3 regions of the Kitasatospora sp. MMS16-BH015 genome follow, and region 3 is predicted to be linked to each of the others. Evidence: riboswitches for the same ligand, from Rfam matches in the RefSeq annotation. Region 3 holds a riboswitch; each other region holds the start of a gene.
What was found. Region 3 has a riboswitch for thiamine pyrophosphate ahead of CFP65_RS18305 (cytosine permease). Riboswitches for the same ligand answer to the same signal wherever they lie in the genome.

Region 1 (9,385 bases), 2.0 Mb from region 3:
GTTGGCGAAGGCCCAGGCCCGCAGCGCCCGCGTCACGGCGAGCAGCCGCTCGCCGGCCGGAGCCGCCGGATCGTCGGCCTGCTCCATCGCCTCACCGGAGGCGTTGTACGCGTCGATCAGGAGGGCGGTGAGGAGGTCGTCCCGGTGCGGGAAGACTGCCGTCACCTCGGCCAACGGCAGACCCGCCGCTGTCGCCACCCCCTCCAGCGAGAGCTGCCCCGCCCCCACTGTCCCCAACAGTTGACGTGCTGTCGCCTTTATGACATTCATGCGACAAGGGTAATTCTTCAGGGGCTCGGGGAACTGCGAGGGCATGCGAAGGGGCGTGCACTCCTTGACGAGTACACGCCCCAGGGGATGCCCTCGCAGTTCCCCGAGCCCCCGTGGTCAGAGCTTTGAACGAAGAGCCGCCGCAGCTGCTCCCGGATCCTCGGCAGCAGTGATGGCCCGGACCACGACGACGCGGGTCGCGCCCGCCGCCAGCACCTCGTCCAGGTTGTCCAGGTCGATGCCGCCGATGGCGAACCAGGGCCGGTCCGTGCCGGAGGCCGCCGCGTAGCGGACCAGGTCCAGTCCGGGAGCGTGCCGGCCGGGCTTGGTCGGGGTGGGCCAGACCGGGCCGGTGCAGAAGTAGTCGACGCCGGGCTCGGTCAGGGCCGTGTCGACCTCCGACTCGGCGTGGCAGGAGCGGCCGATCAGGATCTCCTCGCCGAGGATGGCGCGGGCGGCCGGGACGGGGAGGTCGTCCTGGCCGAGGTGGAGCACCTGCGGGCGGGCCGCGTGGGCCACGTCGGCCCGGTCGTTGACCGAGAAGAGCTTGCCGTGGCGGCGGGCCGCGTCGGCCAGGATCTCCAGGTGCTCGAGCTCCTGCTTGGCCTCCAGGGCCTTGTCGCGGAGCTGGACGATGTCGACCCCGCCCGCGTAGACGGCGTCCAGGAACTGGGCGAAGTCGCCCTGCTCGCGCCGTGCGTCGGTGCACAGGTAGAGCAGGGCGTCGGCGAGCTGCGCCCGCGCCTCGGCCATCAGATCAGCTCCGCCTGGGCGCGGCGCTTGACCTCGGTGCCGCGGTTCTCCCGCAGGGCCTGGATCGGGCTGCCGGGCAGGGTCGGGTCCTCGGTGAACATCCACTCCAGGATCTCCTGGTCGGTGAAGTGGCAGTCCCGCAGCACCGTCAGGGTGCCGACCAGGTGCTTCACCGGGCCGGTCTCGTCGATGAACGCGGCCGGCACCTGGAGCGTGTTGTTCGGCCCGCGCCGCACGGTGATCAGCTGCTTGGCGCGCACCATGTCGCGCACCTCGAGGATGGACACGCCCCACTGCTCGGCGATGTCCGGCAGGTGCAGCCAGGCGGGGACAAGGGCTTCAATCTTCGCTTCGATCTCACTCACACTGCACAGGGTGCCACAGCCCCGCGCCGCCCCCGCCCGACCTCACCGCACAGCCGACCTCACCGCCCAGCCGGCCTCACCGCCCAGCCGGCCTCACCGCCCAGCCGGCCTCACCGCACAACCGGCCTCACCGCACGCAGGCCTTGAGCTGCACCGCCGGGTCGGCTGCCAGCGCGGCGTCCAGCTCGGCACCGCTGCCGATCAGCTTGCGCCCCTGGTTGAGGTCGCGCGGCCGGTCCACCGCGAGCAGGCCGATCAGTCGCCCGGCCCGCAGCCAGAGCACGGACCAGGCCGCGTCGTCCTCGCCGCCGCGCTCGACCACCTGGTCGGCCTCCGCGTGCCGCCCGGCGTACTGGACCATCCGTCCGAACTGCTCGGACCAGAAGTAGGGCACCGGGTCGTAGGGCTCCGGCGCCCCGAGCACCGAGGCGGCCGCCGCCCGGCCGGATTGGAGCGCGTGGTCCCAGTGCTGCACGGTGAGGCGCCGGCCGGCCCGGGCGGAGGGGTAGGAGACGCAGTCGCCGGCCGCCCAGACGCCGGGCAGGTCGGTGCGCAGGTGCTCGTCCACCAGCACCGCGCCCCGCTGGTCCAGCCCGACCGGGCCGCCCGAGAGCCAGCCGGTGGCCGGGCGGGCGCCGATGCCCACCACCACCTCGTCGGCCGGCACCCGGCTGCCGTCGGCGAGCAGCAGCGCGCCCGGCTCCACGGCGGCCACCGCCGCCCCGCAGCGCAGCGAGACCCCGGCCTCGCCGTACCACTCGGCCAGCCGCAGCCCGAGCTCGACGGGCAGCGCCCCGGCCAGCGGCACCGGCGCGGCCTCCACCACCGTCACCTCGCAGCCCAGCTGCCGGGCCACCGTGGCGGTCTCGGCCCCGATCCAGCCCGCGCCGACCAGCGCGATCCGCGCCCCGGCCACCAGCCGGGGGCGCAGCGCCAGGGCGTCCTCCACCGTGCGGAGCACGTGGCCGCCCTCGGCGCCCGGCAGCGGCACCGCGACGGAGCCGGTGGCGATCACCAGCGCCTCGTACGGCAGGTCGCCGCCGTCGGTGTGCAGCGTCCCGGGGGTCAGCCCGGTGGCCCGGCGGCCGGTCAGCAGCTCGACCCCGTACTCGGCCCAGTCGATGTCCAAGGTGGTGGTGTCCCGCTTGCCCAGCAGCACGTCCTTGGAGAGCGGCGGCCGGTCGTACGGCGCGTGCCGCTCCTCCCCCACCAGCGTGATCGACCCCCGCCAGCCGCCCTGCCGGAGCATCAGCGCACACTGCGCCCCCGCCAGCCCGGCCCCGACGACGACCACCCGTCCCGCTTCAGTCAGCTCAGCCACGCCGTCACCCTACCGAGGGGTGTCCACGCCTCGTACGCGTCTTCGGGCACAAAGCGGACCGGCGTAAGGTGAGGGGGTTCCGACATCACGGGAGCCCGGGCGTGACCGGGCTGAGAGGCGGGCTGGTACGGCCTGCGACCGTCCGAACCTGATCCGGGTCATTCCGGCGAAGGGAGAAGCCTGACTGTGGCACGCGAAGAATCGGCACCGGACGTCCTGGTGGTCGGCGGCGGCGTCATCGGCCTGGCCGTGGCCTGGCGGGCGGCCCAGCGGGGCCTCGCCGTCACCGTGCTGGACCCGGCGCCGGGGGGCGGAGCCGTCCAGGTCGCGGCGGGCATGCTCGCCCCCGTCACCGAGCTCCAGTACAACGAGGAGCCGCTGCTCCGGCTCGGCATGGCCTCGAACGAGCGGTACGCGGCCTTCGCCGCCGAGCTCACCGAGCTCACCGGCCTGGACACCGGCTACCGGGCCACCGGCACGCTGGCCGTGGCGCTGGACGCGGACGACCGCGAGGAGCTGCGCGAGCTGCACGCCTTCCACGGGCGGCTCGGCCTCGCCTCCGAGTGGCTCACCGGCCGCGAGTGCCGCAAGTTGGAGCCCATGCTCGCCCCGGGCGTCCGCGGTGGCCTGCACGTGGCCGAGGACCACCAGGTGGACGGCCGCCGGCTGGCGCGGGCGCTGCTCGCGGCGGGCGCGGCGGCGGGGGTGCGCCTCCACCGGGCCGAGGCCGCCGAGCTGCTGGTCACCGGGGGCCGGGCCACCGGGGTCCGGCTGGCGGACGGGAGCACGCTGACGGCCGGTCAGCTGGTGCTGGCCGCCGGCTGCCGCAGCCACCTGCTGGCCGGGCTGCCCGCCGGGGTGCTGCCGCCGGTGCGGCCGGTGAAGGGGCAGGTGCTGCGGCTGCGGATCCCGCCCGCGTACGCGCCCTTCCTCTCCCGCAACCTCCGGGCCGTGGTGCGCGGGCAGCACATCTACCTGGTGCCGCGCGCGGACGGGGAGTTGGTGATCGGGGCGACCAGCGAGGAGCAGGGCTTCGACACCACCGTGACGGCCGGCGGGGTGTACGAGCTGCTGCGGGACGCGCACGAGCTCGTCCCGGGGCTGACCGAGCTGCCGCTGGTGGAGACCGGCGCGGGGCTGCGGCCCGGCTCGCCGGACAACGCCCCGCTGCTCGGCCCCACCGCCCTGCCCGGCCTGACCGCCGCCACCGGCCACTACCGCAACGGCGTGCTGCTCACGCCGGTGACGGCCGACCTGATCGCCGAACAGCTCGCCACCGGCCGCACGCCGGAGCTCGCCCTGCCCTTCTCCCCCGCCCGCTTCAGCTCCCCCGAGGCCGCCCGATGAACACCATCACCCTGACCGTCAACGGCGAGCCCCGCGAGGTGGCCCCCGCGACCACCCTCGCCGAGGTGGTCGCCGCGCTGAGCAAGGCCCCGACCGGGGTGGCGGCGGCGCTCAACGAGACCGTGGTGCCGCGCGGCGCCTGGCCCACCACCACCCTCGACGCGGGCGACCGGGTCGAGATCCTCACCGCCGTCCAGGGAGGCTGAACCGATGGCCGACGACCTGTTCACCATCGCCGGCACGAGCTTCACCTCGCGCCTGATCATGGGGACCGGCGGCGCCCCGAGCCTGGAGATCCTGGAGCAGGCCCTGCGGGCCTCCGGCACCGAGCTGACCACGGTGGCGATGCGCCGGATCAACGCCGCCACCCAGGGCTCGGTGCTCGACGTGCTGGCCCGCAACTCGATCCGGGTGCTGCCCAACACGGCCGGCTGCTTCACCGCCGGGGAGGCCGTGCTGACCGCCCGGCTGGCCCGCGAGGCGCTCGGCACCGACTGGGTCAAGCTGGAGGTGATCGCCGACGAGCGCACCCTGCTGCCCGACCCGATCGAGCTGCTCGACGCCGCCGAGACGCTGGTGGACGACGGCTTCACCGTGCTCCCGTACACCAACGACGACCCGGTGCTGGCCCGCAAGCTGGAGGACGTGGGCTGCGCGGCGATCATGCCGCTGGGCTCCCCGATCGGCTCGGGCCTGGGCATCCGCAACCCGCACAACTTCCAGCTGATCGTGGAGAACGCAGGTGTCCCGGTGGTGCTGGACGCGGGCGCCGGCACCGCCTCCGACGTGGCGCTGGCGATGGAGCTGGGCTGCGCCGCCGTGATGCTGGCCTCGGCCGTGACCAGGGCCCAGCACCCGGTGCTGATGGCCGAGGCGATGCGGCACGCCACCGAGGCGGGCCGCCTGGCCCACCGGGCCGGGCGGATCCCCAAGCGCTTCCACGCCGAGGCCTCCTCCACCATGGCCGGCCGGGCCGACCTGGACCACCGCGAACGCCCGGCGTTCTGAGCCCCTGCACGGCCCCTCTAAGCTGACCGGGTTCGCGATCAGCACGCTGTAGGGGGAGCACGTGGCGGTATTCGGGATGGGCAGGCGCGGGCTGGCCTGGCTGGTCGATTTCGCGTTGGTCATCGGTCTCGCCTGCCTGCTGGCGGTGTTCACCTTCCACCGGATCGGGGCGCTGGTCACCGACGTGCCGGGCCTGGCGGCCAAGGGCGGCTGGGGGCTGCTCACCTCGCACGGCGACTACCTGCGCACCGGCGAGCAGCTCGGCCGCTCGCTCTGGCACAGCGCGGTGCGCGACGTGCAGCAGGGCTTCGCCGCGCTGGTGGTCTGCACCTTCCTCTACCAGTTCCTCTGCCTCGGCTACGGCCGCCGCACCCTCGGCAAGCTGGCGCTCGGCCTGCAGGTGCTGCCCGCTGAAGTCGGCGTGCTGGGGAAGGGCCGGGCGGCGGGCCGGGCCGCCGTGACCACGGTGGCCGACGTGGCGCTGATCTCGATCGCGCTGGCCGCGCTGGCCCAGGGCTCCGTGGTGGTGGCGATCTTCTGCTGGGCCCTGGCCATCGCGGGGTTCTGGGCCAACGCGCTGCCCGTGCTCTTCCCCGGCCGCCGCTCGCTGGCCGACCGGCTGGCCGGCACCGTGGTGGCCGCCACCGCGCTGCCCGGCTGGGAGGACGTGCGGCAGAGCCAGGCCTACGAGTACCTGCGCCGCTGACCCGTGTCCGGGCGGCGGCCACCGCGGCCGGGCCTGCCAGAATGTCCGGATGGACACCTCGCTGCACGACCCCCTGATCGGCACCCTCCTGGACGGCCGGTACCGGGTCGAGCAGCTGATCGCGACCGGCGGGATGGCCACCGTCTACCGGGCCACCGACACCCGGCTCGACCGGGTGCTGGCGGTCAAGGTGATGCACCCGGGCCTGGCGGCCGACGCCGAGTACTCGGCCCGCTTCATCCGCGAGGCCAAGGCCGTGGCCCGGCTGGCCCACCCGAACGTGGTGAACGTCTTCGACCAGGGCACCGACGGCGGCCGGGTCTTCCTGGCCATGGAGTACGTGCCCGGCCGCACCCTGCGCGACCTGCTCCGCGACCGCGGCGCGCTCAGCGCCCGGGCCGCGCTGGACGTGCTGGAGCCGGTGCTGGCGGCGCTCGGCGCGGCGCACCGGGCCGGTCTGGTGCACCGGGACGTGAAGCCGGAGAACGTGCTGATCACCGAGGGCGGCCTGGTCAAGGTGGCCGACTTCGGCCTGGTCCGGGTGCTCGACGACTCCACCCGCACCAGCACCGGCACGGCCGGCACGGTGCTGGGCACCGTGGCCTACCTGGCCCCCGAGCAGATCCGCCCGGAGGGCGAGACCGACCAGCGGGTGGACGTCTACGCGGCGGGCATCCTGCTGTACGAGCTGCTGACCGGCGCCCGCCCGCACACCGGCGAGAACCCGGTGCAGGTGATCTACCAGCACCTGCACGAGGACGTGCCGCCGCCCTCGCGGACCACCCCGACGGTGGCCCCCGAGCTGGACGCGATAGTCGCCGCCGCCACGGCGCGCGACCCGCAGGGCCGCCCGCACGACGCGGTGGCCCTGCTGGCCGCGCTCCAGCGGGCCCGCCGCGCGCTGACCCCGGCCCAGCTGGACGCCGAGCCGCCGGCCTCGCTCCGGCCGACCCCGGTGCACCCGACCACCGAGCCGACCACCGCCCTGACCGCCGCGCTCACCCGCACCACCGTCCAGCAGCTGCCGCCCGAGCTGCTGATCACCCGCCCGTTCGACGAGCCGCTGCCCGAGCGCCCGCCCCGGCGCCGCCGCTCGCGCCGCCCGCTGGTCTGGGGCGTGGTGCTCGCGGTGCTGCTCACCCTGGTCGGCGGCACCACCTACGTGCTCTCCGAGGCGCTCTACACCCAGGTACCCAGCGTGCTCGGCCAGCGCGAGGACCAGGCGGTGGCCACGCTCGACCAGGCCGGCCTGCAGGGGGTGTTCACCCAGGACTTCAGCGAGACGGTGCCCACCGGCCAGGTGATCGCCACCGACCCGGGGGTCGGCGCCCGGGTGCGCAAGAGCGACCCGGTGAAGGTCTCCCTCTCCAAGGGCCCGCAGCGGATCGCCGTGCCCAATCTGACCGGCCTGACCCAGGACGAGGCCGAGAAGTCGCTCACCACGGCCGGCCTGACGGCGGGCACCGTGGACGAGGAGTACAGCGACACCGTGGAGGAGGGCGACGTGATCTCCTCCTCCCCAGGCACCGGCGCCCCGCTCCCGGTCGGCTCCGCGGTGGCCCTGACGGTCAGCAAGGGGATGACCCCGGTGCCGGACGTGAAGGGCATGACCCGCGAGGACGCCGCGAAGGCGCTCTCCGACGCCGGCTTCCAGCTCCGGGTCACCGGCCTCAACACCATCAGCCTCGGCAAGGCCAAGACCCAGACCCCGGCGGCGGGCCAGCCGCTCCGTCAGGGCAGCCCGGTGGACGTGGACTTCAGCCTGTTCTAGGGGCGTTCGAATGCTCCGCTACTGTGGTCCGGTGATCCAGCAGCTGACCGAGTTCACGGTCTCCCTCGACTACGGCCGGGCGCACACCACCTTCCTGCTGCACGTGCCGGGGCAGGCCGAGCCGGTGGCCCGGATGCACAAGGAAGCGGCCTACGACCACGCCCAGCTCTACGAGGTGCGCACCGGCCCCGGCCTCGACCGGCTCGCGGGGTACGTGAGCACCTTCTTCGCGCTGGCCCCGGACCGCTCCCGGATCGGCGAGGTCAACCACGAGAGCAGGTCCTGGAGGCACGACCTGTTCACCTTCGCGCAGGCGGGCCTGGCCCCGCTGACCGGCGAGCCGGTCGGGCTGGCCAACAAGGCCCGCCGCACGCTGCCGGTGCTCGACTGGGGCGTGGTGGACGCGGCGCTCAGGTTCGAGATGCGCTACCGCTCGGCCGAGTCGGCGGGCTTCGAGTTCGCCCGCGAGGCCGGGGTGCGGGCGAGCTACACCGTCACCGTGCACGACCCGCGGATCGACCGGGTCCTGCTGCTGGCCTGCCTGGTCCACTTCAACAGCTACGGCACCACGGACCTGCGCAAGGGCATCGTGGACGTGACGGCCAACCCGTTCAAGGCCTGAGCCGCCCGGCGCGGCTACCGCAGCGGCCCGTCACCGGGCTCCTCCTGGTAGGAGTAACGCTTCTCCGCCCACGGGTCGGCGAGGTTGTGGTAGCCGCGCTCCTCCCAGAAGCCCCGGCGGTCCGCCCGCATGTACTCGATCGCGCGGACCCACTTGGGGCCCTTCCAGGCGTACCGCCCGGGCACCACCAGCCGGACCGGGAAGCCGTGCTCCACGGTGAGCGGCTCGCCGTCGTGGTGGGTGGCGAAGACGGTGCTCCCGTCCGCGAACTCGGCCAGCGGCAGGTTGGCGCTGTAGCCGAACTCGGCCCAGACCATCACGTGGGTGACCCGCTCGTCCGGCGGCACCAGGTCGAGCAGGGTGCGCGCGGCCACCCCGCTCCACTCGTTGTCGAGCATCGAGAACCGGGTCACGCAGTGGAAGTCGGCCCGCACGGTGACCCGGGGCAGCGCGTGGAACTCCTCGAAGCTCCAGCTGTGCTTCTCGGCCGAGGCGGTGGCCCCGAACACCTGGAGATCCCAGGTCAGCGGCTTGAACCGGGGCACCGGCCCGTAGTGCAGCACCGGCCAGCCGCGCTGCAAGCGCTGGCCGGGCGGGAGTCTCGGGTCAGCCGGCTCAGCTGATGCGTGTTCGGTCTGACCCATGGCTCCATGGTGACAGACGGCGGACGAACTGCAGCGCGCGCCCCCACCGGGCGCTGCGCGCCACCCCCACCCGGGCGGCGCATTCCTCCGGGAAATCGGATATTCCTACACATAATGCACTAAGTGTGAACTTACTGGATATTCCCCCCTTCGGGGTGCCACCATGCGCTCAACAGCAGGCAGCGAGGAAGGCACCGCCATGAAGGGCGACCCCGAGGTCATCGAGTTCCTGAACGAGCAGCTCACCGCCGAGCTCACGGCGATCAACCAGTACTTCCTGCACAGCAAGATGCAGGAGAACTTCGGCTGGGTGAAGCTCGCCAAGTACACCCGGCACGAGTCCATCGACGAGATGAAGCACGCCGAGGTACTGACCGACCGGATCCTCTTCCTCGACGGCCTGCCCAACTACCAGCGGCTGTTCCACGTCCGGATCGGCCAGACGGTCAAGGAGATGTTCGAGGCCGACCGCCAGGTCGAGGTGGAGGCGATCGACCGGCTGCGGCGCGGCATCGTGGTCATGCGGGCCAAGAACGACGTGACCTCGGCCAACATCTTCGAGTCGATCCTGGCCGACG
Region 2 (9,385 bases), 280 kb from region 3:
GGTGCCCTCGCTCGCGGTCAGCAGCGTGGTGCCGCTGGTGCGGACGGTGGCGCAGCTGCGGCGGGACCGCTCGGTGAACGGGCCGGCCCTGCTGATGCTGATGGTCAACCTGGTGGGCATCGCGCTCTCCGCCGTGGCCGGCGACCCCCGGCTGATGATCGCCAAGGACGGTGCGGTCAGCAGCGTGATCGGCCTCGGCATGCTGGCCTCGGTGGTGATCGGGCGGCCGATGATGACGGCGGCGATGCGGCCGTTCATCGTCCGGGATGAGGCGGAGAAGGAGGCGGCTTGGGAGCGGGCCTCGGGCGGGGCCCTCTTCCGGCGGTACGAGCGGGCGTTCACGCTGGTCTGGGGCACGGCGCTGGTCGCGGAGTGCGTGGCGAAGGTCGTCCTCGCGTACACCCTGCCGGTGGCGACGATGGCCTGGCTGAGCACGCTGCTGCTGGTCGGTGCGATCGTGCTGGCGATGGTGGTGGGGAACGTCTTCGCCGGGAAGATCGCCGAACTGGTGGCGTGAACCCACTGGGGGCGCGGGGAACTGCGCGACTGGCCATGCACCTCCGTGCACGGTTGATCGCGCAGTTCCCCGCGCCCCTGCTGTGGTTACTCCTGGATCGGAATGGTTTCCGCCACCGGCGTCGGTGAACTCTGTTGGCTGTTCATCGAGTTGAGGAGCTGGCGGGCCAGGCCGAGGCCGGTGCCGCCCATGGTGAGGGCCTTGGCGAACATGTCGCCCATGCCCTCCGCGCCGTTCAGCAGGATCATGTGCTCGACGTTGCCGAAGGCCTCGGCGCCGGCCCGGACGATGTCCGGCCAGTTCTCGGCGAGTTGCTGGGCGACCACGGCCTCCTGGTTCTCGGCCAGGGCGGCCGCGCGGGCCTTGATCGACTCCGCCTCGGCCAGACCGAGGGCGCGGGCGGCCTCGGCGGTCGCGAGGCCCTTGGCCTCGGCTGCGGCGGCCTCGGCCTGGCCGGTGGCCTTGGTGGCCTCGGCGGAGGCCAGACCGCGGGCCCGGGTGGCCTCGGCCTCGGCGAGGGCGGCGACCTTGACCCGGCTGGCCTCGGCGGCGGCCTTGAGCTCGGTCTCCTTGGCCTGGGCCTGGGCGGCCGAGATCCGGGCGTCGCGGTCGGCCTCGGCCTTGGTGCGGGTCTCGTAGGCGCGGGCGTCGGCCGGCTTGCGGACGTCGGCCTGGAGCTGCTGCTCCTTGCGGAAGGCCTCCAGCTCGGCGACCTTGGTCTCCTGGACCACGACCTCCTGGCGGGCGGCCGCCTGGGCCAGCGGGCCGGCCTGCATCGCGTGGGCGGTGGCCTTCTCCAGCTCGGCCTGGTAACCGGCCTGCTGGATACCGGAGTTGCGGGTGGCCTCGGCCTTGCGGGCGAAGGCCTCCTGCTCGGCCTCGGTGGCCATCCGGTCGGCCGCGGCGGCCGCGATGCGGGCGTCCCGCTGGACGGCGGCGGCGTGCGGGGCGGCCAGGTTGGTGATGTACCCGGTCGGGTCGAGGATCTCCTGGATCTGGAGCGAGTCGATGATCAGGCCGAGCTTCTCCATCTCGGAGCCGGAGGCGGACCGGGTCTCGGCGGTGAGCCGCTCGCGGTCGCGGATCATGTCCTCGACCGTCAAGGAGCCGACGATGGAACGGAGATGGCCGGCGAAGACGTTGTGGACCCGGGGGCCCATCGAGGTCTGCTGGCCGAGGAAGCGGCGGGCCGCGTTGGCGATCGAGACCAGGTCGTCGCCCACCTTGAAGATGACGACGCCCTTGACGTGCACCGGGATGCCCTGGGACGTCACGCACTCGACGTCCAGGTCGGCCTCGTTGAGGTCGAGCGAGAGCCGGCGGACCACCTGGAGGCCCGGGGTCACGAGCGTGCCCCGGCCGGTGACGATGCGGAAGCCAAGCCCGTCGCCGACCCCCTCGGTGCGGTGCTTGGAGCCGGAGATGATGAGAGCCTCGTCCGGCTCGGCGACCCGCCACATCATCTTGAAGAGCACGACGACCAGTACGACAGCGGCGATGGCGCCGCCCAAAACGCCGATGAACATCGGCAGATTCCCCCTTCAGGGCACACCGGCGTCCCGTGGCTGCGCGAGTTGTGCAGGGTTGCGCGGGACGCGGTGGCAGATCGAGATTGTGCGCCTGTCGGATTCCGTTGGGAAGGGCGGGGTGCCGGTTGTCGGGGTCGTTATGCGGTCAGTGGCGCGACGTACACCGTGCGTGGTGGCTGGTACTCGACCACCAGCACCTGACTCCCGATCGGCAGCGGCTCGCCGGGCACCGCGAGGTAGGCGAGGAACGCCTCCGTCCCGCCGCGCTCGGGGACGTGCACCAGCACCTCCCCCACCAGGCCCGCGCCGATCCTCCCGGTCACCCGGCCGGTGGTCCCGATCATCCCCGTCGTCATGCGAGCCCTTTCGTCATGCCGGCCCCGTCGTCACGCCCGGAGTCTGCCACCCGTCCGACGGCTGGAACCCTGCTGGACCAGCTCCCTCCGGCCCGCTACGGTGGCGGATGTCTTGTCGCGGGCAATTCCGCCCGACGACACGGGAGCTCGGAGCACCGGGCTGAGAGGGCGCTGACGGATCTCTGCATCCACCTGCTGCGCCGACCGCAGGAACCTGACCGGGTAATGCCGGCGTAGGGAGATAGAGGGTCTCATGACCACGTCCGAGTCACAGCACAGCCCTGCCCAGACCGCTGTCACCAGTGCCTCCACCGGGTACCCGACGCCCGCCTGGCGCAAGGCGTACCGGGAGGGTTCGCGGCCCGACCTGCGCGTCCCGTACCGCGAGGTGCAGCTCACCAACGGCAAGACCGTCCCGCTCTACGACACCTCCGGTCCGTACACCGACCAGGCCTTCGAGGCCGACGTGCGGCGCGGCCTGCCGCCGCTGCGCGACGCCTGGATCCGCCAGCGCGGCGACGTGGAGGAGTACGACGGCCGGGAGGCCCGGCCGGAGGACGACGGCATCAAGCACACCTCCCCGCGCGGTGGCAACCTGCGCAACCTGGACGCCGTCTTCCCGGGCCGTCCGCGCCGTCCGCTGCGTGGACGTGACGGAGTACCGGTGACCCAACTCGCCTACGCGCGGCGCGGGATCGTCACCCCGGAGATGGAGTTCATCGCGCTCCGGGAGGGCCTGGACGCGGAGTTCGTGCGCAGCGAGGTCGCGGCCGGACGGGCCGTCATCCCGCTGAACGTGAACCACCCCGAGGTGGAGCCGGCCATCATCGGCACCAACTTCCTGGTCAAGATCAACGCCAACATCGGCAACTCGGCGGTGACTTCCTCGATCGAGGAGGAGGTGGAGAAGATGACCTGGGCGACCCGCTGGGGCGCCGACACGGTCATGGACCTCTCCACCGGGCGCAACATCCACACCACCCGCGAGTGGATCCTGCGCAACTCCCCGGTGCCGATCGGCACCGTGCCGCTCTACCAGGCCCTGGAGAAGGTGGACGGCCGGGCGGAGGACCTCAGTTGGGAGGTCTACCGGGACACCATCATCGAGCAGTGCGAGCAGGGCGTCGACTACATGACGGTGCACGCGGGCGTGCTGCTGCGGTACGTGCCGATGACGGCCCGCCGCAAGACCGGCATCGTCTCGCGCGGCGGCTCGATCATGGCGGCCTGGTGTCTGGCGCACCATCAGGAGAACTTCCTCTACACCAACTTCGAGGAGCTCTGCGACATCCTCGCCGCCTATGACGTGACCTTCTCGCTCGGTGACGGCCTGCGGCCGGGCTCGATCGCGGACGCCAACGACGAGGCGCAGTTCGCCGAGCTGCAGACGCTGGGCGAACTCGGGCGGATCGCCCGGGAGCGCGGCGTGCAGGTGATGATCGAGGGCCCGGGCCACGTCCCGATGAACAAGATCAAGGAGAACATGGATCTCCAGAAGGAGATCTGCGACGAGGCGCCGTTCTACACCCTCGGCCCGCTCACCACCGACGTGGCGCCCGGTTACGACCACATCACCTCGGGCATCGGCGCGGCGATGATCGCCTGGTGGGGCACAGCGATGCTCTGCTACGTCACGCCCAAGGAGCACCTGGGCCTGCCCAACCGGGACGACGTCAAGACCGGCGTGATCACCTACAAGATCGCCGCCCACGCCGCCGACCTGGCCAAGGGCCACCCCGGCGCCCAGGCCTGGGACGACGCGCTCTCCGACGCCCGCTTCGAGTTCCGCTGGGAGGACCAGTTCAACCTGGCCCTCGACCCGGAGACCGCGCGCGACTTCCACGACGAGACGCTCCCGGCCGAGCCGGCCAAGACCGCGCACTTCTGCTCCATGTGCGGCCCGAAGTTCTGCTCGATGAAGATCAGCAAAACCATCAATGAGAAGTTCGGCGCCGGGGCGGCATCGCCGGAGTACGACGAGGCGGCTGTCGAGGGCATGAAGGCCAAGTCCGAGGAGTTCGCGGCCCAGGGCAACCGGGTCTACCTCCCCCTGGCCGACTGACGGCCGACCCAGAACGGCGCCGCACCGGGAGGCAGGAGGGGGTCTCCCGGCGCGGCGCTTCGGCTTGCTCGTTCGGCTTAGTCTCCGCGAGTCGGTTCTTAGGCGAACCTGTTCGCGCGGTTCCCTGGAGAGGCAACGCCTGCGTAGGGAGACGGATCGATGACTGATCAGCAGCCGTCCGGCCAGGAACGGCCCGAAGGTGAGCCGGCCGATGGACAGGGGGGACCGGCCAAGGGGTGGGGGCAGCAACCGCCACCCGGGCAGTCGCCGTACGGGCCGCCGCCGCCAGGTTGGAGCCAGCAGCCGCCGGCTCCTCCCAAGCGCCGTTTCGGCCGGGGTGTTCTCGTCGGCTGCCTCAGCGCGGTCGTGCTACTCGTCGTGCTGATCGTGGTCATCGTCCTAGCCGTCGGGGGGAGCAGCAAGAAGTCCCCGACCAGCCCCAGCTCCACCGGTAGCGGCGTGCAGTCGACCGGAGGGGCGCACCCGCCGGAGGCGGATGTGACGGTCACCTCCTGCGACGTGGACCCGACGACCTCGATCCCCAGCGCCAAGCTGGAGATCGTCAACCACAGCTCGAAGTCTTCGGACTACAGCATCTCGGTGGAGTTCGTGGACGCGAACGGCACCCGGGTGGCTGAGGGCGCGGCGCTCCAGAACCACCTTGGACCGGGCCAGAAGGCAGAGGACACGGCCGGTGGTACGGCTCAGGTGAGTGGCAAGGTCACCTGTCGGGTGACCTCTGTGAACCGGATTTCAGCGGTCGGGTAACCGTGGCGGCGCCGAGGCGATGAACGTGCCGCGGGCCGAGACGCCATATGTCAGTGCTGGTCGGCATGATCTCGAGCATGGATGCCGGCCTGACCATCTTGAGCCAGGAGTTCGACGCCGAGGAGGGGAGCTTTCTGCTGCGGCTGCGGTGTGACCTGCACTGGGACCGGGCGGCCTTCAGTAGGTTGGAACGGGCCATGCGGCTCGTCTGCGAGCAGACCCAGGCAGCCACCCAGCTCGATCGCTGGGTGGCTGAAGGCTTTCACAGCGTCCCATCCTGGGTGGCGGACTGGACCGCACACCCCCAATTCCCGAGACCGGAGCCGGACAGGTACTACCGGGCCTGCATTGAGCGGTTGAGTGACCTGGCCACTTGGTACTTCCAGGGGTATCACGACTATCTGGAGCCACACTCCTGGGCTGAACTGTGACCACCGAGCACTTCGGACGTTCGACAGTTCCCAATGTGCTGCTTCCGCGCCCAAGTTGTCGTCGATGAAGATCAGTCGATCCATCAATGAGAAGTTCGGCGCCGGGGCGGCATCGCTGGAGTACGACGAGGCGGCTGTCGAGGGCATGAAGGCCAAGTCCGAGGAGTTCGCGGCCCAGGGCAACCGGGTCTACCTCCCGCTGGCCGACTGACGGGCAGCCCCAGAACGGCGCCGCACCGGGAGGCCGAAGGGGGTCTCCCGGCGCGTCGCTCTGCCTGTTGTCGTGGGCGGTAGGGGGCTGCCCGCACAACAGGTCTATCCGCCGTTGGAGGACTGCGCCTGCCGGAGTCGTTGGACCTGCTTGTTGATCAGTTCCAGGGGGAAGGTCGAACTCCCACCGACATCGAGCATGTTGAAGATGGCGATAGTGCTTCCGGCGCGCACCACAGTGAACTGGTCGTTCCGAACCTGTGGCGAACCGACGTTCGTGGGGATGAGCTCGCGGAAGCTCACCGCCTCGTCCCCGACCTGCGGACCCTGCTCCACCCGGATCTCTGCTGTGAATTCGCCTGTGCGGCCGGACCCCCGGTAACTCCGGCACGAGCTGAGGGAATCTCTGAGCTGGGTGAAAGTCCGTTGAGCCGACCCGTCCGGATAGGCAGCGAGGATCGACCCGCCGGGCCAGATGTCGTCCTTCCAGTTGAAGATCTGGTGGACCGCCGCAGATGCTCCGACACCTGTCCTGATGTTGATGATGGTTTGGCAAGCGGGGTTTGAGACAGGCGGGGAGGAACTGCTCCTGCTACCGAAGCTGGGAAGCGAGACGTCGATCCCGCCTTGGTGCGCTTGCGGGACCTCTCCGTCCTTGAAGGTGAGCTCTCGCAACTGCGCAGCGGTCAACGGCACCTTGGCGGCCCCGCTGGAAGCGGTGGACTGGTCGGCTTGCCCCGCAGGGTGCGGTTGCTGGGCTGTTCCGCACCCGCCCAATATGAGTGCTCCCATGACCGCGGCGATCGCCGCTGACAGCGACCGTACTTTACGAGCCTGCATGTGTCCCCCTGGATCACGCGGATGAGGCGACCGAGGTTAGTGGGATGCGAGAGCTGGGAACAGCTGGCACCGGCCTTGTCACTGTGCCGGCCAGCGTCACCGTGATCAGCCGGTTGTTCTCGATGCCGGTGCCGATGTGCCGGTTCCGGCCTGAAGTGGTCTTCGATGAAGATCAGCAAATCCATCAATGAGAAGTTCGGCGCCGGGGCGGCATCGCCGGAGTACGACGAGGCGGCTGTCGAGGGCATGAAGGCCAAGTCCGAGGAGTTCGCGGCCCAGGGCAACCGGGTCTACCTCCCCCTGGCCGACTGACGGCCGACCCAGGACGGCGCCGCACCGGGAGGCAGGAGGGGGTTCCCGGCGCGGCGCTTCGGCCTGTCAGGTCGTGACAGCTTCCGTGGAGCCAGTTGAGTAGACGCTGCGGCATACGGCTACGAGATCCTCGGCATGGATGGCTCCGTATTGCTCGGGCGTCACCATGTCCACCGCCTGGAGAACCTGATGAGCGGACTTGGATCGGTAGCCGTTGGCGCTGTCATCTGTGGTCACGGCGACCGCCCAGTACTTGGCCAGAATCGGCGACTCCTGGAAGGTTCGGTAGGTCAAGGTGTCGCGCAGATCCATATCCTTGATCTCGACGTTAAGTCCCTCAGCCAGGGCCTCTCTTGCGTAGTCGAGGGCCTTATCGAGGCTCATGGTGTACAAGGTCAGAGGCCGACCGTTCGGCTCGCGTGGGATCGCCATGTCTGCAGGCTACAAGGCAGGTCCGTCGATCGAGCGGTCAACTCGGCATTATGGGAGGGGAGTCCAGCGGCCCCCGGCCACTGGTCGGCTGTTGCCGCGAGTTGGTTGGCAGCGGTGCCAGCAACAATTCGGTCAGTGCGGCATCCTGGCGCGCGGACGCCTATTCGTCAGGGTGACGCAAATTCGCTGGAACGGGCGTGCCGGTCTTCTCGTCTCTGACATGCTGAGGGTCCACCGAGAGGGGCCGTCGCGATGCAGTGGAAGATCCACGGGGAACGTCCGATCTACGAGAACCCATGGGTGAACCTGTGGCTGGCTGATGTCGAGCAGCCCGACGGGCACCGGTGGGAACACCACGTGGTCAAGCTGCGGCACCTCGCGGTCGCCGCCTTGGTGAACGCTGAGAAGCAGGTGTTGATGATGTGGCGGCACCGCTTCATCACCGACTCGTGGGCCTGGGAACTGCCCATGGGCCTGATCGAAGCTGACGAGACTCCGGCCGAGGCCGCCGCGCGTGAGGTGCTGGAGGAGACCGGCTGGAAGACCGGCGAGATCAAGCCGCTCATCTACGCCCAACCGGCGAACGGCATCACGGACTCCGAGCACTTCGTCTTCCGGGCCGACGCGGTCGAGTACGTGGGGCCGCCGACCGAGCGCAACGAGTCGGACCGCATCGAGTGGATTCCGTTGGCCGACCTGCGCGGCATGATCGACCGCCGCGAGATCGTCAGCAGCGGCACGCTGGTCGGCGTGCTCTACCTGCTGCTGGATGAGGCCGGCCTCTGACGTCACCGAGTCGCCAACGCGCCGATCCTGCGGACCAGCTCCGAGGCGATCGGCGCGTTCCGGTAGGGGCGCAGTAGCTCGCTGAACTCCTGGAGGTGGGCGAGCACCCTGGGCGACTCCACGTCCGTTGCGAGATCTAGTGCTTCCGTCGCCGTCACGCAAGCTAACTCGACTTCTTGACGCTGGAGTTGAGTGCGGGCGAGCCAGAATGTGTGGAAGGCGCGCCCTCGGTGGTTGGTTGCTGTCTCGCCCTGTAGGGCCTCGGCGATGAGTGGTTCGGCTGCGTCGACGTCGCCCAGCTGTCCGAGGGCGATGCCGGTGTCAACGGTCAGTTTGGTGCGGTCGAAGTACTGGACCCACGCCGGATCGTCGTCCGTCGGGTCGATCCGGTCGAACTGGTGCAGCGCCTCGTTGATCAAAAGGTGCGTTGCCTCCCGGTCGTGCTCGGTGGCGTGGCCGAACGCCTCACGCATGGACAACATCGCCATCAACCGGGGAGTGCCACCGGAGATGCGGGCGCTGTCCTGGGCGGCCCGAGCGAGCGTGATGGCCTCACTTGCCTGGTCCTGGTAGGTCGCCTGGAGGCTGAGGCAGGCCAGAACGTTGGCGACGAACGGGCGGTCGTCGATCTCGCGTGCCAGGCGGAGCGACTCGACGAAGTATCCCCGAGCGGTGCTGTACTGCCGTGCGTCGAAGTAGGTCCAGCCGGTCAGTCGTGCGAGTTCGGCTGCGATGCCGTGGAGGCTCCGGCGGAAGTTGGGTTCGGCGGTGTCGTGCAGTATGCCTTTCACGTACCTGAGTTGGCCGATCACTGCTGGCCGGAGGGCTTCGCCGCCGTGCTCGTCGTCCCGTCGCCAATAGTCCTCGATCGACGCTTGCAGTGAGCGCAGGACGGTGGGCGTGACTCGGGTGCCGGCTGCGATGGCGAGGATCTCGTCCAACCCGGTGCTGGGCGGCGGAGACTCCGGAAGCCAGGGGGCTACCGCCTGTCGGGGGATCGGGGTCAGCTGGTCCGCAGGGGGAGCCGTGGGGAGTTCCCAGCTCCGAGCAGCGAGGCCGAGCCGGTGCCCGGGAATCCTCAGGCCATCTGCGATGCGCTCGATCACGGTGATATTGGTGATCTTCGGCTTGCCGTTCATGAC
Region 3 (9,385 bases):
GCTCTGGCTCACCGACCGGGGCTACGGCTACAAGCAGCTCAAGTGCCAGGCCGAGGACCTCTCCCTGGCCGCCCTCGGCAAGCGCCAACGCCAGGCCCGCGCCGCCGCCGAGGGCTGACCGCCCCCGAACGGCGACGACCCCTGACCGGATGCCCCGGTCAGGGGTCGTTCTCTGCGGAGAGCGTGGGATTTGAACCCACGGTGCGGGGTCACCGCACGACAGTTTTCAAGACTGTTCCCTTAGGCCGCTCGGGCAGCTCTCCTGGCGGAGGTCAGCCTAACGGGTCCGGCGGGGTTCGGTGCACTCGGTTACGGGCCGAGCGTCAGCCTCGGGATGTCACTCGGGATGTCAGTTGTCGCCCTTGCGCTCGCCGAGGGTGATGGTGGTCTTGGCCTGCTTGCCGTCGCGGGTGTACTCCACGTCGACCTTGTCGCCCGGCTTGTACGTCCAGATCTCGCTCACCAGGGTCGGGCCGCTGTCGATCGGGTGGTCGCCGAGCTTGGTGATGATGTCGCCCGGCTTGAGGCCGGCCTGGTCGGCCGGGCCGCCCGGGGTGACGGCCGGGGTGCCCTGGACCGGGCCGGTCTGGATCTGGGCGCCGTCGCCCTTGTAGTCGTCGTTGCGCAGCACGCCGAAGATCGCGTAGACCGGAGTGCCGGTCTTGATCAGGTCCTGGGCGACCCGCTTGGCCTGGTTGATCGGGATCGCGAAGCCGAGGCCGATCGAGCCTGCCCGGCCGCCCGCACCACCGGTGTTGGACTGGATCGCCGAGTTGATGCCGATCACCGCACCGGCCGAATTCAGCAGCGGGCCACCGGAGTTGCCCGGGTTGATCGAGGCGTCGGTCTGCAGCGCGTTCATGTACGAGTTCTGCGCGCCGTTGTCGTCGCCGGAGGCCACCGGGCGGTCCTTGGCGCTGACGATGCCGGTGGTGACGGTGCCTTCGAGGCCGTACGGCGCACCGATCGCGATGGTCGGGTCGCCGACCGCGACCCGGTCCGAGTCGCCCAGCGGCAGCGGCACCAGCCGGTCCTTGGGCGGGTTGTCCAGCTTGATCACCGCGACGTCGTAGCCCTGGGCCCGGCCGACCACGGAGGCCGAGAAGGAGGAGCCGTCGGAGAACTTGACGGTCAGCTTGCCGCCGTTCGCCGCCGGGGCCACCACGTGGTTGTTGGTCAGGATGTGGCCCTCGGTGTCGAAGACGAACCCGGTGCCGGTGCCCGACTCCTGGGAGCCCGAGGCCTTGATGGTGACGGTGCTCGGCAGCGCCTTGGCGGCGATGCCCGCGACCGAGTCCGGCGCGCGGTCGGAGATCTTCTGCGAGTCGCCCACGCTGATCGTGGTGCTGGTGCGGCTCGACCCGGAGTTGCCCGAGCCCCCGTTGTCGCTCACCCCGACGCCGATCGCGCCACCGGCGATGCCGGCCACCAGGGCCACCGCCGCGACCAGCGCGATCAGCCCGCCGCGCTTCTTCTTCGGCGCGGCCACCGGCGCACCGGGGTAGTCGGCCCCGGGCAGCGGGCCGGCCGCCGGACCGCCCCAGCCGCCCAGCGGCTGGCCGGCCCCGAACGGGTGGTGCGGCTGCTCGGGCACGCCCGGCGCCGCGTACGGCTGCTGCTCGGCTGCGCCCGGCGCCGCGTAGGACTGCTCGGCGTGCGCGGCCGGCGCCGCGTACGGGTTGGCGGGCGCGGCGGCGGCCGGAGCGGGCGCGGCGGGCTCCGCGTACGGGTTCGCCGGAGCGGGCGCGGCGGCGGGCTGCGGCGCCGCGGCCGGGGCGGGCCCGGCGGACGGCGGGCCCGAGGGCGGCGGGGCGTCCAGGTAGGACGGCGCGGCCGGGGCGGCCGGCTTGTCGAAGGAGAGCGTCGGCGCGGACTCCGCCGGCGCCGGCACCGCGTCAGCGGTCGGCTCCACTGCCCCCTCACCGGCGGAGGAACGCTCCTCCGGCCCGGTGGAACTCGGCTGCTCGGTGCTCACGGACGACCTCCATAGCTGACAGGACCTTGGCCCATAGTTTTTCTCATCCCCGATTCGGTTGTCGTAAGAAGCCCCCTGAAGAAGTCATAAGAATCCTTACGGGTCACCGACAGACCACCCCCGGAGCAGGTCCGGAGCGCCCCCTGGCCTTGGCCTTCGCCGCCCCGGCCGCTACCCTGGCGCTCCAAACTGACACGCGGGAGCTTGGACCGACCAGGCTGAGAGTGCGCTGTTCGACCGTACCCGTCCGAGGGGCGTCGAGGGAGCGCTGACCGCTCGAACCTGTCCGGGTAATGCCGGCGTAGGGAGACAAGGCCATGACGGCTGCCCCGCCCCTCGATGCCCCCGCCCCCGTCACGAAGCACGCGGAGGCCCCCCTCACCCTCGACACCGCCCCGCCGCGCACCCTCGGCTTCGGCGGCCAGTTCGCCCTCTGGGGCAACCTCGGGGTCAGCCTGATCGGCTTCACCAGCGCCGCCACCGTGCTCGGCGAGAGCGGCTCCGAGCTCTCCTTCACCGCCGCCGTGACGGCCATCCTGGTCGGCACCGCGATCGGCACCGCGATGCTCGGGGTGGCCGCCGTGATCGGCGCCCGCACCGGCGCCCCGGCGATGGCGGTGCTGCGCGGCCTGTTCGGCACCAGGCTCAGCTACCTGCCGACCGTGCTCAACATCGCCCAGTGCATCGGCTGGGGCGTCTACGAGCTCATGGTCATCGCGATGGGAGCGCAGACCGTGGCCGGCACCCAGGGCTGGCGCTGGCTCTTCGTGCTGCTCGCCGGGGTGCTCACCACCACGCTGACCATCTGGCCGCTCGGCTCGATCGCGGTGCTGCGCAAGTACGTGGCCTTCGCGGTCGGTGTGGCGATGGTCTGGTTCACCGTCCAGCTGGGCCGGCAGGGCTTCCCCGACCCGGGTGCGGGCAACTGGAAGGGCTTCCTGCACGCGACGGACGCGATCATCGCCGTCTCGGTCTCCTTCGTGCCGCTGGCCGCCGACTACACCCGGCACTCCCGCACCGCCGCCGCCTCCTTCTGGGGCACCTTCTCCGGGTACTCCCTGGCCCAGGTCTGGTGCTACGTGCTCGGCCTGATCGCGCTGCTCCAGTCGCACGGCGACTCCTCGAAGATCTTCGACTCCTTCACCGGGGTGGCGGCCGGCTGGGCCTTCCTGCTCGTCCTGGTGCTGCGCGAGTCCGACCAGTCCTTCGCGAACGTGTACTCGACCGCGATGTCGATCCACAACCTGCTGCCGAAGGTGGACCGCCGGCTGCTCACCGGCGGCGTGGGCGTGCTGGTCACCGCGCTGGCCCTGCAGATCCAGGAGTTCACCGACTCCTACTACGCCTTCCTCGGCCTGATCGGCTCGGTCTTCGTGCCGCTGCTCGCCGTGCTCGCTGTCGACTACTTCCTCGGCGCCGGCCGCCGCGGCTGGAACCTCGACCAGGACGCCCCGGCCCGCTGGTCGATGCTGCTGCCCTGGGCGTTCGGCTTCGCCACCTACCAGTACCTGGCCCCCACCGCGATCGCCGGCTGGTGGACGGACTTCTGGACCTCGGCCCAGCAGACCCTGCACTTCACCCCGCAGGAGTGGAGCTCGGCCTCGCTCTTCGGCTTCCTCGTCCCGGCCCTGGCCACCTGGCTGCTCACGCTGCTCCGCCCGAGCGGTGCTACCGAGCGGTAACCACACCCTCCCCGTACGTTGGCCCGGCGTTCACCGTCGGGCTCGTATGGTGGCGGGGTGGACACCCGTGACCTCCCCGCCATGCCGCCCGTGCTGCCCGAGCGCTCGACCGTCAAGGTCGTCGCACACCGCGGCTCCTCCGCCGCCGAGCCCGAGCACACCCTCGCGGCCTACGCGCGGGCGATCGAGGAGGGCGCGGACGCGCTGGAGTGCGACGTCCGGCTGACCGCCGACGAGCAGCTGGTCTGCGTGCACGACCGGACGGTGGCCCGCACCTCGAACGGCACCGGCGTGGTCTCCACCATGACGCTGGCCCAGCTGGAGCAGCTGGACTTCGGCTCCTGGAAGACCGGCTCCGGCCCGCAGCCGGTGCTCACCCTGGCCCAGCTGCTCGACCTCACGGTCAAGGCCGGCCGCCGGGTCGAGCTGGCCATCGAGACCAAGCACCCGATCCGCAGCTCGGGCCGGCTGGAGGCCGCACTGCTGCGGATGCTCGGCGAGTACGACCTGCTCCCCGCCTCCCCCGAGACCTCCCAGGTCCGGATCATGAGCTTCTCCGAGCTGGCCGTCCGCCGGGTCCGCCAGGCCGCCCCGGCCGTCCCCACGGTCTACCTGCTCGAGCGCCGCCTCCCGCTGCTAGGGCGCCTGCGCCGCCTCCCCGGCGGCGCCCCGATCGCCGGCCCCGGCATCGACCTGGTCCGCGCCGATCCCTCCCTGGTCACCAACCTGCGTGCCGCCGGCCACCGCGTCCACGTCTGGACCGTCGACGAGCCCGCCGACGTCGAGCTCTGCCTCGAACTCGGCGTCGAGGCCATCATCACCAACCGCCCCCGCCAGGTCCTCGACCAGCTGGGCCGCTAGCGCGCGGCTTGTGCGCCCCGCCCGGGGCTGCGCAATTGGCGTACGCGGGCGTGGTAGAGGGGGCGCGCACCACCGGAGCGTGGCGAATTACGTCACCTTTCACAACCGTACGTGAGCAAGGAATCACCATTTGCGCACCGTGAGTTGCGGCGCCCGTAATTGTCGCGTAGCGATCGCCCGGCACTCGTTTCCGACGCATTCTCCAGGGGCATCCATCCCTCGGTAATCGCTGAAGGAGGTCCGGGGGTGGCACTGATGGTGGCGCACGAGGTGCCGGCTACATCGACGCTGGCCGTGCCGCACGGGCCCGCCAGCGTCGGGGTCGCCAGGCGGCGGCTGCGCCGTGATCTGGGTGACCGCGCGATACCCGACACGGTCATTGACGACGCCGTACTGATCCTTTCCGAGCTGCTGAGCAATTCCTGTCGCTACGCGCGTCCGCTCGGGCGCCTCTGCGATCTCGATCTGGACGCTCCCGGCGCAGTTCTGGTGGGGGCGCACTCGCCCACCAGAAGGCCCGCGCCGTGCGCGGACGGGGAGTGGGAATCCGGTGGAGTGCTGGTGAGTTGGCAGATGCACCGGGACGGCTCGCTGACCCTGGAGGTCACCGACGGCGGCTCGGCCACCCGGCCGGTGCCCGCCCGGCCCTCGCTCACCTCGCGCGGCGGCCGCGGCCTGAGCATCGTCGGGCGGCTGGCCAGTGACTGGGGCGTCCGGGACGCGCCGGGGCAGGTCACCGTCTGGGCGGCGCTGGCCACCACCGGGGCCCACGAGGGCACCGAGGCGCGCAGCGCCTGACGGCCCGCACACCAGCCCGGTCGGCGGCCCGCGGTGACGCGCCCCGACGGCTCGCACACCCGCTCGGAGGCCGGACGGAGCCCGGAAACCTCTATAGGCTGCCCGGAGCAAGTGTCCTCGTCCCCGGGAGAGCCGCACCATGGCCAAGAAGGCCGCGAAGAAGTCGCCGCAGCGCCAGTCCACCCCCGTGACCTCGGGTGAGATCCCCGTCGTCGGCGCGCGGGAGGACTGCCCCTGCGGCTCGGGCCGCCGGTACAAGGCGTGCCACGGCCGGGAGGCCGCCCACGCGGTGCAGGAGCTGGTGCACCGCCCGTTCGAGGGCCTGCCGGGCGAGGCCGACTGGGTCGCGCTGCGCGAGCTGGTGCCCGCCGCGACCGTCCCGCTGACGCTGGCCGCCGGGGTGGCGGAGGGCGCCGTCGGCGAGGTGCCCTCGGTGACGCTGGCCACCGTGCTGCCGCTGGCCTGGCCGGCGCTGCGCCGCCAGGACGGCTCGATCCTGCTCGGCCTGCAGACCCAGTCCTCCTCCGGCGACCTGAGCCGCGACCTGGGCGACGCGCTGGAGCTGGCCCTGGCCACCGAGCCGGGTACCCCCGTGGCCGCCCGCCGGACCGCCCCGGGCGGCCGCCGCCTGCAGGAACTCCTGGACCTGACGGCCGAGTTCACCCCCGCCGTGCACACCGGCTTCGAGTTCTGGCTGGAGGACGCGGAGAGCGCCACCGGCGAGGTGGCCGCCTCCCTGGAGCGGGCCAACGCCTCGGCCATCCCGACCGAGAAGATCTCCAGCGTGCCGCACGCCTACTGGTGCAAGGCCGCCGACAAGAACCACCTGCGCTGGGTCATGACGGTGCCCGAGGAGCAGCTGCTCGACGCGCTGGCCCGGCTCACCGCCGCCGACCGCTCCTCGCTCGGTGCGGACACCCGCCTGGTCGGCTCCTTCCGCGCGCACGGCCTGACCGTGCCGGTCTGGGACCTGCCCTCGGAGATGACCGCCGACGAGTGCGAGAAGCCTGCCGCGGAGTTCGCCGAGCGCCTGGCCGAGACCCTCGCGGGCCTGGCCGACAGCCCGCTCACGGCCGAGGAGCGCCGGGCCCGGGCCAACCTGGTGAACCGTCAGGTCACCCTGAACTGAGCCCCGTTCGCCGGAAATGTGACTCCGGTCACATTTCCGGCCGATGGTGAAAAGGGCCAGGTCGCGAGCCCGATGGACAAATTGGCTCGGACGCGGATCTTTGTTACCATTTAAACGATCCGGTCGCTGGTGCATCCCCCGTCGCCAGCGGCCGGATCTTTTCATGTCCGGCCAAGGCCGGACATTGTCGCTTCCGGAATTCCTTGCTCCGCCGGCCGCCCGCCGGCGCGTTCAGAACGCCAGCCGACTGCCGCCCGAGGTGGCCGTACTGGCCGCGATCAACGCCCCCAGCAACGTGGCGACCTGGGGCAGCCAGGGCCGCTCCTCCACCGGCGGCCGCAGCCAGCGCACCGGCCCGGCCCCCGTCCGCGAGGGCGGCAGCACCAGGAAGCCGTCCGGCCCGTGGTAGCGCAGCGAGCCCGGCACCCAGGCCTGCTCGGCCAGCAGTTCGCCCAACTCCTCCAGCGTGTACGGCGCGACCAGCAGCACGTACCGGGTGGGGGTGGCCAGCACCGGCCCGATCGGCACCCCGTGCAGCCGGAACCACTCCAGCGCCCGCACCCCCGCCTCGGCCGGCAGGCTCACCCCGCAGACCGTCCGCCCAGTGGCCACCAGCACCGAGGACTCCGGGCTGCGCTCGCCCCACCACCAGGCCACCATCCGGGGGTCGGTGCTGGCCGCGAGCAGCGGCGGATCGTGCGGGTGGGCGCCCGGCGAGGGGCAGCAGGGGTCGCCGCAGGAGCAGCAGCCGAGCAGCCCGGGCACCCCGTACGCGCCGGGCACCACCGGCCAGCCGCGGGCCGCCGAGGCCAGTGCGGTGGCGAGCAATGCGGCCCGGGCCCGGCGCCGCGCGCCGGGCAGCCGGAGCCCGCCCCAGCGCGGACGGGCGCGGCGGAAGGTGCTCGGCCAACTCAACCGGGGGAGGCGCTGGTGCGGCATGAGCGCTCGTTCCTTTCCGCGACCACGGGGCTCGGACCGTCAGACCGGGGGGCGGCCACGGGCGGGGCCCGGCGAGGTCGGCCCCTGGGAACGAGAATCCACCATGCGACCGGACGGACGCGGCTCGCGGCCGGTTGGTTCCACCGTACGAGTGAGTGGCACGTGCCCGCCGCGGACGCCGGGCCGCTCAGGCATACGATCCGGGCCGTTGACCGCCTGGACATGCCCCGATCGGCCTGTGTACAAGTGGTGGATTGATGCCGAAGTAGAGACATGGACGTCTATTTCGGGCGGTCTTCGGGTCCTGCGTGACACGTACCAGTGTGTGGGGAGTTGGGACATGACCGACGCCAAGCCGCTCGACCTGCCGAGGAGCGGCGACCTGCCGAGGGCGCTGGTACCGGCCGCCACCCGCGGCGCGGAGCGCCTGCAGGACCGTTTGGCCGGACACCCGTCCGAATACCCGGCGGCCGAGCAGCCGACCGGCGAACAGCCGGGCACTGCGGACGAGCCGACGGCCGACTACGCGGCCCTGCACGAGCACACCGGCCGGCTCGCCACCGCCCGGGGCCTGGCCGACACCCTGGACGCCGTGCTCGCCTCCGGCGCGGAGCTGCTCGGCGCCCGGCGCGGCCTGATCACCACCACGGCGCGCGGCGCCGCCCGCGCCGTCGGGCTCGGGCTGGACCGCGCCGGGCTCGGCGCGCTGGAGACCGTGCCGGCCGAACACGGCCCGTTCGCAGGGCTGTTGAGCGAGAGCGGGGAGCCCGGACGGCTGCTGATCGCCGACCTCGCGGCCGATCCGGCCGCCGACCCCGCCGTCACCCCCCGGCTGCGCGAGGTGGCCGCCCAGCTCGGCCTCGGCGCCTGCTACGCCCTCCCGCTGGCCACCCCGGCGGACGGCCCGCTGGCCGCCGCCGTCTGGTTCTACGACCAGGCCACCGAGCCCGAGCCCGGCCGCCGCCGGCTGCTCCAGCTCTACTGCGACCTGGCCGCCCCGCTGCTCGCCACCCAGCTGGCCGCCGACCGCGCCCGGCAGTCCACCGAGGCGCTCCGGCGCGGCCTGCTGCCGGACCGGCTGCCCGCCGTGCCCGGCCTGCGGCTGGCCGCCCGCTGCGTGCCCGCCGGTCTCGACCACGCGATCGGCAGCGACTGGTACGACGCGATCGCCCTGCCCGACGGCTCGGTGGGCCTCACCGTGGGCAGCGTGCTAGGCGACGGCCCGGGCGCCGGGCCGGATTCGGCCCCCGGCGCGGCCACCGCGATGGGAAGGCTGCGCTCGGCGCTGCGCGCGTACGCCGTGCTGGAGGGCGAGGACCCGGTCTCGGTGCTCGGCGACCTCGAGCTGCTGCTCAAGACCACCGAGCCGACCCGCTCGGCCACCGCCGTCTACGCCTGGGTCGAGCCCGACGAGCACCGGATCACCCTGGCCGGGGCCGGCCACTGCCCGCCGGTGCTGGTCACCCGCTACGGCGCCAACTTCGTGGAGACCTCGCTCTCCGCCCCGCTCGGCATGCTCAGCTGCTGGGAGGCGCCCCGGGTGGAGCTCGGCGCCGAGCGCGGCGACCTGCTGCTGCTCTACACCGAGGGCCTGGCCCGCCGCTTCGGCGCCACCCTGCACGCCGGGCAGACCGCCCTGCGGCGGGCCGCCGCCGACGCCCCGCGCGACGTGCGGCACGACCCGGAGCTGTTCTGCGACCACCTGCTGAGCGTCTGCGGCGAGCCCGAGGGCGCGGCCACCGACGACCTGGTGGTGCTCGCCGCCCGCTTCGAGTGACCGTTGTGGGTACGGCCCTCGGACCGGCCCGGTCAGCCGTTCGGACCGGGTCCGTACCATGGGCAGCACGGCCGCCCCCTCACCCCACCGGGGTGGCCCACCACTCGCAAGGAGGCGACGTAGTGACCGAGGACCGTACCCCGGCGGCAGGCGACAACCCCGAAGGCGCCGTGGACAGCGACGCGGACGAGCCGATCAAGGGCCGCAAGAACGGCCTCTACGAC

Region 1: it holds a riboswitch for thiamine pyrophosphate, as region 3 does, so the genes downstream of both, thiO (glycine oxidase ThiO) here and CFP65_RS18305 (cytosine permease) in region 3, are expected to answer to the same signal.
Region 2: it holds a riboswitch for thiamine pyrophosphate, as region 3 does, so the genes downstream of both, thiC (phosphomethylpyrimidine synthase ThiC) here and CFP65_RS18305 (cytosine permease) in region 3, are expected to answer to the same signal.

What each region holds. Positions count from the first base shown of each region.
Region 1 is NZ_CP025394.1:2,237,622-2,247,006, forward strand. It holds gene CFP65_RS09565 (TetR-like C-terminal domain-containing protein) at 1-270, opposite strand, end outside; gene thiE (thiamine phosphate synthase) at 388-1,023, opposite strand; gene CFP65_RS09575 (Rv2175c family DNA-binding protein) at 1,023-1,388, opposite strand; gene CFP65_RS09580 (NAD(P)/FAD-dependent oxidoreductase) at 1,516-2,709, opposite strand; TPP riboswitch at 2,787-2,901, shown strand; gene thiO (glycine oxidase ThiO) at 2,896-4,056, shown strand; gene thiS (sulfur carrier protein ThiS) at 4,062-4,262, shown strand; gene CFP65_RS09595 (thiazole synthase) at 4,267-5,064, shown strand; gene CFP65_RS09600 (RDD family protein) at 5,126-5,770, shown strand; gene pknB (Stk1 family PASTA domain-containing Ser/Thr kinase) at 5,820-7,541, shown strand; gene CFP65_RS09610 (hypothetical protein) at 7,573-8,163, shown strand; gene CFP65_RS09615 (sulfite oxidase-like oxidoreductase) at 8,178-8,807, opposite strand; gene bfr (bacterioferritin) at 9,007-9,385, shown strand, end outside.
Region 2 is NZ_CP025394.1:4,515,140-4,524,524, forward strand. It holds gene CFP65_RS19540 (VC0807 family protein) at 1-517, shown strand, start outside; gene CFP65_RS19545 (flotillin family protein) at 604-2,043, opposite strand; gene CFP65_RS19550 (hypothetical protein) at 2,184-2,390, opposite strand; TPP riboswitch at 2,532-2,660, shown strand; gene thiC (phosphomethylpyrimidine synthase ThiC) at 2,656-4,464, shown strand; gene CFP65_RS19560 (hypothetical protein) at 4,831-5,232, shown strand; gene CFP65_RS19565 (hypothetical protein) at 5,310-5,663, shown strand; gene CFP65_RS39045 (hypothetical protein) at 5,728-5,874, shown strand; gene CFP65_RS19570 (hypothetical protein) at 5,979-6,713, opposite strand; gene CFP65_RS39050 (hypothetical protein) at 6,879-7,025, shown strand; gene CFP65_RS19575 (hypothetical protein) at 7,092-7,457, opposite strand; gene CFP65_RS19580 (NUDIX hydrolase) at 7,710-8,243, shown strand; gene CFP65_RS19585 (hypothetical protein) at 8,246-9,385, opposite strand, start outside.
Region 3 is NZ_CP025394.1:4,230,635-4,240,019, forward strand. It holds gene CFP65_RS18290 (DUF6204 family protein) at 1-118, shown strand, start outside; tRNA gene CFP65_RS18295 (tRNA-Ser) at 176-263, opposite strand; gene CFP65_RS18300 (S1C family serine protease) at 350-1,975, opposite strand; TPP riboswitch at 2,162-2,298, shown strand; gene CFP65_RS18305 (cytosine permease) at 2,293-3,657, shown strand; gene CFP65_RS18310 (glycerophosphodiester phosphodiesterase) at 3,739-4,518, shown strand; gene CFP65_RS18315 (ATP-binding protein) at 4,774-5,316, shown strand; gene CFP65_RS18320 (DUF5926 family protein) at 5,456-6,445, shown strand; gene CFP65_RS18325 (bifunctional DNA primase/polymerase) at 6,677-7,384, opposite strand; gene CFP65_RS18330 (PP2C family protein-serine/threonine phosphatase) at 7,725-9,161, shown strand; gene CFP65_RS18335 (aminopeptidase P family protein) at 9,284-9,385, shown strand, end outside.